Regions from separate parts of the Cellulosimicrobium sp. Marseille-Q8652 genome, predicted to be linked through region 1. Evidence: predicted binding sites of a transcription regulator. Region 1 holds the regulator's gene; the other holds the start of a gene.

Region 1 (4,189 bases):
GAAGCTGAGCCGCGTGAGCCAGACGGGCAGCTGGTGGCTGACGAGCAGCGCCTCGTGCCCCGACGCCTTGTCCCGCGCGTCCGCGACGGCGGCGCGCATGCGCGCGACCTGCTCGACGTACGGCTCGCCCCACGACGGACGCAGCGGGTTCCACAGGTACCGCCAGTGCTGCGGGTGGCGCAGCGAGCCGTCCCCGACGCCGAACGTCATGCCCTCGAAGTGGTTGGCGGCCTCGATGAGCCGCTCGTCGGTCCCGAGCTCGACGCCGAACGCCTCCGCGGCGGGCGTCGCCGTCTCCTGGGCCCGCTGGAGCGGGGACGCGACGACCACGGTGAGGTCCGCCCGGGGCCGGGACGCGCCGTCGGGCCCGGGCTCGCCCGCGAGGTGCGCGGCGACGCGTCGTGCCATCTCGTGGCCGCGCTCGGACAGGTGGTAGCCGGTGATGCGGCCGTACAGGACGCCGTCGGGGTTGTGGACCTCGCCGTGGCGCAGCAGGTGGACGGTGGTGGAGACCATGGGTCCAGTATCGGCGATGGTCGGTGGCGCCCGCGTGTCAGACGTCGCGCTCCGCCTTGCACGCGTCGGCGACGGCGACCATCGCCTCCCCGAGGGCCCGGAACTGCTCGGGAGTCAGGACGTCCACCATGTACCGCCGGACGGCGGCGACGTGCGTCGGCGCCGCCGCCACGAGCGCGTCGTAGCCCTCCGGGGTCATCACGCAGTTCACGCCCCGCCGGTCGCCGACGCTCGCCGACCGGCGCACGAGCCCACGCGCCTCCATCCGCGCGACGGTGTGCGTCACGCGGCTGCGCGAGCGTGCGAGACCCTCCGCGAGCGCGGACATGCGCAGGGTGTGGTCCGGGCTCTCGGAGAGACGGACGAGGAGCTCGTACTCGTTGAGGGACACCGACGAGCGCTCCTCGTGGTCACGGCTCAGCGCCTCGATGAAGCGCACCGTGCCGTCGAGATAGGCGCGCCACTGCCGCTGCTGCTCGGCGTCGAGCCAGCGGGGTTCGAGCGCCGCGGCCGGGCGGGTGGCGGGCTGGCTGGTCATGCGGTCCTCGGGCTGTGCATCCGGTCCTCGGGTGGTCTGTCGGGGCGTCGTGACGATTCTTCCATCACCGGGAATAGACGGAGCACGGGGTCGCGTTGATACCGGCGACTGTGATTGAATCTTCAACCATTGGACTTCCTCCCGGGACCCACCGCGAGGCACCGCACGTCACCGATCTGAAGGAGCCACCCATGGCCACGCCGCTGCCCTCCGGCCTCACCGCCGGTACCTACGCCATCGACGCCTCGCACTCGCAGGCCGCCTTCACCGTCCGCCACGCCGGCATCTCGAAGGTCCGCGGGACGCTCGCGATCACCGGCGGGACGATCGCCGTGGGCGACGACCTCGACTCCTCGACGGTCTCCGCCGAGCTCGACGCCGCGTCGGTGAGCACCGGCGACGCGAACCGCGACAACCACCTGCGCAGCGCCGACTTCTGGGACGCGGAGAGCAAGCCGACGTGGACCTTCGCGTCGCGCAGCATCCGGGGCGACGGCGACGACTACGTCATCGCCGGTGACCTCACCATCAACGGCGTGACCAAGCCGGTCGAGCTCGAGGCCGAGTTCGCGGGCACCGCGACCGACCCCTTCGGCAACGCGCGCGCCGGGTTCGAGGCGAAGACGGAGATCTCCCGCAAGGAGTTCGACCTCACCTGGAACGCCGCGCTCGAGACCGGCGGCGTGCTCGTCGGCGACAAGATCAAGATCACGCTCGACGTCTCGGCCATCAAGCAGGCCTGACCCGACCGACCACCGCCATCGGCCAGCCCCCGCCCGGCCGGTGAGCGGTTCGGCCGCCCCCCCGGGGCGGCCCGAGAGAGGCCGCGTGCTCCCCCGCACGCGGCCTCTCGTCGTCTCCCCGGACCTTCGCACCGTCCGGCGCAGGCCTCAGCGGTCCGCGGCCGCGAGGGCGCGCGCCTGCGAGTGGAACGCGAGGATCTGCAGCTCGCTGCCGACGTCCACCCCGCGCACGTCGACGTCCGCGGGGACCTGCAGCGCGCGCGGCGCGAAGTTGAGGATCTCCTTGACGCCCGCGGCGACGACGCGGTCCGTCACCGCCTGCGCGTGCGCGGCCGGCGTCGCGAGGACGACGATCGTCACGTTCTCGCGGGCCACGACGTCCTCGAGCGCGTCCACGTGCTCCACGACGATCCCCGCGGCGCGCGTCCCCACCACCTCGGGCGACGCGTCCAGCAGGGCCGCGACGTGGAACCCCCGCTGCTCGTAGCCCGAGTAGTTCGCGAGCGCGTGCCCGAGGTTCCCGATCCCGACGATGGCGATCCGGTGCTCGTCGACGAGCCCCAGCGCCTCGGTGATGTACTGCGCCAACGAGTCGACGTCGTAGCCGACGCCCCGCGTCCCGAACGACCCGAGGAACGACAGGTCCTTGCGCAGCTGTGCCGGGCCCACGCCCGACAGCTCCGCGAGCTCGACCGACGACGTCGTCGTCACCCCGCGCGCGACGAGGTCGCGCAGCGCTCGCAGGTAGGAGGGGAGCCGCGCCACCGTGGCGCTCGGGATCCCCGGGACCGTCACCTCACCGACAAACTGCTCAGCCACCTGCCACCACCGTCGTCCCGGGACCGTCCTCGTCGACGGTCGCTCGTGCGTACCCGGTGCCGATCATCCCAGGTCCGGGCGCGCGCCCGAAATCCGTCCCACGGCGCGCGCCAGGCGACGCGCGTCGACGCGCCAGAACCCCTGCTGCACACCGGCGACCGTGACGACCGGCACGTACTCGCCGTACTGCTCGCGCACCGCCGGGTCCGTCGCCGGGTCGTCGAGGTCCACCTCGGCCCACGCCACGCCCGCGTCGTCGCACACCTCGCGGACGACGACCCGTGCGTCGTCGCACAGGTGGCACCCGGCGCGGCCGTACAGCACGACGGGGACGGGTGGTCCGGACGGGTCCGGCCGACCGGACGGCTGGGCGGCGCTCACCGTCCCAGGGTAGAGGCACGCCTCACGGGCGCCGATAGAGTGGGCGGCATGCCGACGTCCCCCGGGCAGCCGCCCGCCCGCCGCACGGCGGCGTTCTTCGACGTCGACAACACGATCATCCGCGGCGCGTCCTCGTTCCACCTCGCGCAGGCCCTGTACCGCCGGGAGTTCTTCTCCACGACCGACCTCGTCCGGTTCGCCGCGCACCAGGCGCGCTACCTCGCGCTCGGCGAGAGCCGCAAGCAGATCGACCGCATCCGCTCGCGTGCGCTCGACCTCATCGCCGGCCGGTCCGTCGCCGAGATCACCGCGATCGGCGAGGAGGTGTACGACACCGTCCTGTCGCTCCGCATCTACCCCGGGACGCGCCGCCTCCTCGACGAGCACCTCGCCGCGGGCCACGACGTGTGGCTCGTGTCCGCGACCCCGGTCGAGATCGGCGAGCTCATCGCCCGCCGCCTCGGCACCACCGGCGCCCTCGGGACCGTCGCCGAGCACGAGGACGGCTTCTACACGGGCCGGCTCGTCGGCGACCTCATGCACGGGCGCGCGAAGGCCGCGGCCGTCGCCGCCCTCGCCGAGCGCGAGGGCATCGACCTCGAGGCCTCCTACGCCTACGGCGACTCGCTCAACGACGTCGCCATGATGAACGAGGTCGGGCACCCGTGCCCCATCAACCCCGACGCGCGGCTGCGCCGGCACGCGCAGGACGTCGGCTGGCCCATCCGGGAGTTCCGGGGGCGTCGGCGGCGCGTCGCCCGCAGCGGTGTCCGGACCGCGAGCTGGGCCGGTGCCGTGTGGGCGGGGGCGCTCGTGCTGCGGTCCGTGCGCCGGGCCGTCGACCGGCGCATCGCGCGGCTCTGACCGCCGGTCACGCTCGCACGTCACGACCGCAGAGCGTCCCGGCGCGTGCGGTGCCGTGCCGGACGCAGCGAGCCCGGCCGCCCCTGTCGGGGCGCCGGGCTCGGCGGTCGGTGCGCGTCAGGACGCGCGCGACGTCACTTCTTGTTACGGCGCTGGTGACGCGTCTTGCGAAGCAGCTTGCGGTGCTTCTTCTTGGCCATACGCTTGCGGCGCTTCTTGATGACGGAGCCCATACGGTCCTCGCAATGCTTGTCGGTGCTGTTCGGCAGCTGATCGGCTGGTCGGCGGCCGGCGACGGTACGTTCCGAACCGGTCGAGCGACTGCCGT
Region 2 (4,189 bases), on a different contig from region 1:
CGAACAGGTGGTACGGCGAGAACGTGCGCAGGAACTCCCACTGGTCCGGGTCGTCCGGGTCGCCGTACTCGGCGGCCCACGACGCGCCGGCGAGGAGCTTCGTGTACCGCTTCATGTCGAGCAGCGGGACGCCCACGATCACCGCGGCGAACAGGTCCGGGTACTGCGTGAGCATGTTGCCCGCGAGCAGGCCGCCGTTGGACCGGCCCTCCATGCCGAGGTGCTCGTGCGTGGTGATGCCGCGCGCGACGAGGTCGCGGGCGACCGCGGCGAAGTCCTCGTAGGCCCGGTGCCGGTCGGCCTTGAGCGCGGCCTGGTGCCACGAGGGCCCGTACTCGCCGCCGCCACGGATGTTCGCGACGACGTACACGCCGCCCTGCGACAGCCAGGCGCGACCGAGCGCGCCCGAGTAGCCGGGCGTGAGGGAGACCTCGAAGCCGCCGTACCCGTACAGCAGGGTGGGGGCGGGACCGCCGCCCGACGGGGTGCCGCCGGCCGCGTCGTCGACCCCCGCTCCGCCCGCGACCAGGTCCGCGCGGCCGACGACGAAGTACGGGACGCGCGTGCCGTCGTCGGACGTGGCGAAGTGCTGGGCGACGGTCATGCCGGAGGCGTCGAAGAACGCGGGGTTGGACTTGAGCGGCTCGGGCGCGACGGCGTCCCCGGGGTGCTCGCCGAGGCGGACCAGCGACAGCGTGGTCGGCGTGAGGTAGTCGGTCGTGACGAGCCACAGGTCGTCCGTCTCGACGGGGTCGACCGCGCCGACGCCGATCGTGCCCAGCGCAGGCAGGCCCGGGATCTCGGAGCGCACCCAGGCGGCGTCCTCCGCCGTCTCCGCGGGCGGCGTGAGGACGTGGAGACGGTTCTTCACGTCGTCGAGCACGTTGACGACGAGGTGGTGGCGGGTCCACGTGGCGCCCGCGAGCGACGTCGTCGCCGTCGGCTCGAAGAGCACGGTGAAGCCACGGTCGCCGGCGAGGAAGTCGTCGAGCCGGGTGACGAGGAGCGACCCCGCGACGTACGTCGCGCCCCCGACCGTCCAGTCGTCACGCAGCTCGACGAGCATCCACTCGCGGCGCACGCCGACCTCGGCCGAGTCGGGGACGTCGATCTTCGTGAGGCGCTGCTCGGGCGTGCCGGGGGCCTCGGCGAGGTAGAGCTCGTCGGAGTAGAAGGCCTTGGAGCGGTGCACGAAGTCGCGCTCGAAGCCGGGCGTGTGCGAGCGCCACGCCGAGATGTACATGTCCTCGTCCGTGCCCTCGAACACCGTCACGGCGTCGGCGAGCGGTGTGCCGCGCGTCCAGCGCTTGACGACGCGCGGGTAGCCCGACGGCGTGAGCGTCCCCGGGCCGAAGTCGGTGAAGACGTAGACGGTGTCGGCGTCGACCCAGCCGAGCGACCCCTTCGCCTCGGCGCGGTGGAAGCCGCCCTCGGCGGGCTCGACGAACCGCTTCTCCACGAGGTCGAACTCGCGCGTCACGTCGGCGTCGGAGCCGCCGGGGGAGAGCTCGACGAGCGCGTGCCGCCAGGGCTCCCCGGCCGCGAGCTGCGCGGGCGTCGGGCGCAGGACGCTCGCGCCGTGCCACACCCAGCTCTCGCCCTCGCGCGCCGCGAGCGCGTCGAGGTCGAGCACGGTCTCCCACTCGGGGGCGTCCGTGCGGTAGGAGTCCACGGTCGTGCGGCGCCACAGGCCGCGCTCGTGGCGCGCGTCGCGCCAGAAGTTGTACAGGCGGTCGCCGATGAGGGAGACCTCGGGGATCTTCGCGTCGGAGTCGAGGACCTCGCGGATCGCCGCCTCGGTCGCGGCGAACGACTCGGGGACCTCGAGCGTCGCGGCGACCTCGGCGTTGCGGGCCCGCACCCAGGCGAGGGCCTCGTCGCCCTCGACCTCCTCGAGCCACAGGTACGGGTCGGTGTCGGTGGTCGCAGGGGTGATCGCGTCCGTCACGTGCTCGGCTGTCATGGGACCCCACCCTACGGCGACGGTCCGGGACGGGACCAAAGACCTGTGTTCGCCGCGACACGCGCGGGCCCTTGCCGCCGCCCGCGGCTTGTGAAAGTCTTCACAAGTAGAGACCGCCGAAGGAGCCGGGGCATCCGGCCCTGGCAGCACCCGCGGCCCGTCGCCCGGTCCGACCGGGCTCCGGAGGGGACGCATGAGCGCGAAGGGCACGAGCACGAAGGTCGCCGAGACCCGTCAGGACGAGATCCGCACCCGCACGACCGAGGAGATCGACGTCCTCGTCGAGCGGGCCCGCAAGGCCCTCGACCGGTACATGAGCCTCACGCAGGAGGACGTGGACCGGATCGTCCTCAAGGCGTCCGTGGCGGGGCTGAGCAAGCACGGCCACCTGGCGCAGATGGCCGTCGCCGAGACCGGCCGCGGGGTCTTCGAGGACAAGGCGACGAAGAACATCTTCGCGTGCGAGCACGTGCCGAACTCGATGGCCCGGCTCAAGACCGTCGGGGTCGTCGGCCGCGACGAGCTGACGGGCGTCGTCGAGATCGCGGAGCCCGTCGGCGTCGTGTGCGCGGTCACCCCGGTGACCAACCCGACGTCGACCACGATCTTCAAGTCCCTCATCGCGCTCAAGACGCGCAACCCCGTGGTCTTCGCGTTCCACCCGAGCGCGCAGCGCTCCTCGGTCGAGGCGGCGCGCGTCGTGCGCGACGCCGCCGTCGCCGCCGGCGCGCCGGACGACTGCATCCAGTGGGTCGAGCACCCGTCCATCGAGGCGACGAGCACGCTCATGCACCACCCCGGCGTCTCGCTCATCCTCGCCACGGGCGGCAACGGCATGGTCCGCGCCGCCTACTCGGCCGGGAAGCCGGCCCTCGGCGTCGGCGCGGGCAACGTCCCCGCCTACGTCGAGAAGAGCGCCGACCTCGGCCGCGCGATCAACGACGTCGTGATGTCCAAGGCGTTCGACAACGGCATGGTGTGCGCGTCCGAGCAGGCGCTCATCCTCGACGACCCGGTCTACGACGACGCGATGCGCGAGCTCGACCGGCTGCACGCCTACCGCGCGACGCCGCAGGAGAAGGCGATGCTCGAGCGCCTGATCTTCGGCGTCGAGGCGAGCGGCGCGAACTGCGCCGGGGCGAGGCTCAACCCGAAGGTCGTCGGGCAGTCGCCGGTGTGGATCGCGCGCGAGGCCGGCTTCGAGGTGCCCGACGACACGTCGATCATCCTCGCGGAGATCGACGACGTCGGGCCGCAGGAGCCCCTGAGCCGCGAGAAGCTCACGCCGGTCCTCGCCGTGCTGCGCGCGCGGGACACCGAGCACGGGATCACGCTCGCGGAGCGCATGGTCGAGCTCGACGGGCTCGGGCACTCGGCCGCGATCCACACGTCGGACGAGGCGCTCGTCGAGCGGTACGGGTCGCGCGTCAAGGCGGTGCGCGTGCTGTGGAACAGCCCGACGTCGCTCGGCGGCATCGGCGACATCTACAACGCGCTCCTGCCGTCGCTCACGCTCGGCTGCGGCAGCTACGGGGCCAACTCGGTGTCGAACAACGTCTCCGCGGTCAACCTCATCAACGTCAAGCGGATCGGGCGGCGCAACAACAACATGCAGTGGTTCAAGGTCCCCGCCAAGACCTACTTCGAGCCGAACGCGCTCCAGTACCTCGCCCAGATGCGCGACGTGCACCGCGTCACGGTCGTCACGGACAAGGTGATGAGCCGCATCGGCGTCGTGGACCGCGTGCTCGACGTCCTCGGCCGCCGCGAGGAGCGCGTCGCGATCCAGATCATCGACGACGTCGAGCCCGAGCCGAGCGTCGGGACCGTGAACCGCGGTGCCGAGTCGATGCGCGACTTCGAGCCGGACACGATCGTCGCGATCGGCGGCGGCTCGCCGATGGACGCCGCGAAGGTCATGTGGCTGCGCTACGAGCACCCGGAGATCGAGTTCTCCGACATGCGCGAGAAGTTCTTCGACGTGCGCAAGCGCGCGTACAAGTTCCCCGAGCTGGGGGAGCGGGCGAAGCTCGTGTGCGTCCCGACGTCGTCGGGCACGGGCGCCGAGGTGACGCCGTTCGCGGTCATCACCGACGAGGAGACGGGCTTCAAGTACCCGCTCGCCGACTACGCGCTCACACCGACCGTCGCGATCGTCGACCCTGTCCTCACCGAGACCATGCCGGCGAGGCTCGCCGCGGACTCGGGCTTCGACGCCCTGACCCA

What was found. The regulator Rex, encoded in region 1, represses fermentation and respiration genes when NADH is low (regulators of the CRP and FNR family bind a similar motif). The targets are predictions, from matches to a motif close to CTTGTGAANNNNTTCACAAG.
Region 2: adhE (bifunctional acetaldehyde-CoA/alcohol dehydrogenase) is a predicted target of Rex. The motif match lies at 2,051-2,070, and genes of this name have one in related genera.

The regions. Positions count from the first base shown of each region.
Region 1 is NZ_CBCOPS010000001.1:541,555-545,743, forward strand. It holds gene ACWPWV_RS02420 (histidine phosphatase family protein) at 1-516, opposite strand, end outside; gene ACWPWV_RS02425 (MarR family winged helix-turn-helix transcriptional regulator) at 554-1,054, opposite strand; gene ACWPWV_RS02430 (YceI family protein) at 1,246-1,797, shown strand; gene ACWPWV_RS02435 (redox-sensing transcriptional repressor Rex) at 1,945-2,616, opposite strand; gene ACWPWV_RS02440 (glutaredoxin family protein) at 2,680-2,997, opposite strand; gene ACWPWV_RS02445 (HAD family hydrolase) at 3,046-3,861, shown strand; gene ACWPWV_RS02450 (30S ribosomal protein bS22) at 3,996-4,094, opposite strand.
Region 2 is NZ_CBCOPS010000002.1:549,325-553,513, forward strand. It holds gene ACWPWV_RS12375 (prolyl oligopeptidase family serine peptidase) at 1-1,963, opposite strand, end outside; gene adhE (bifunctional acetaldehyde-CoA/alcohol dehydrogenase) at 2,157-4,189, shown strand, end outside.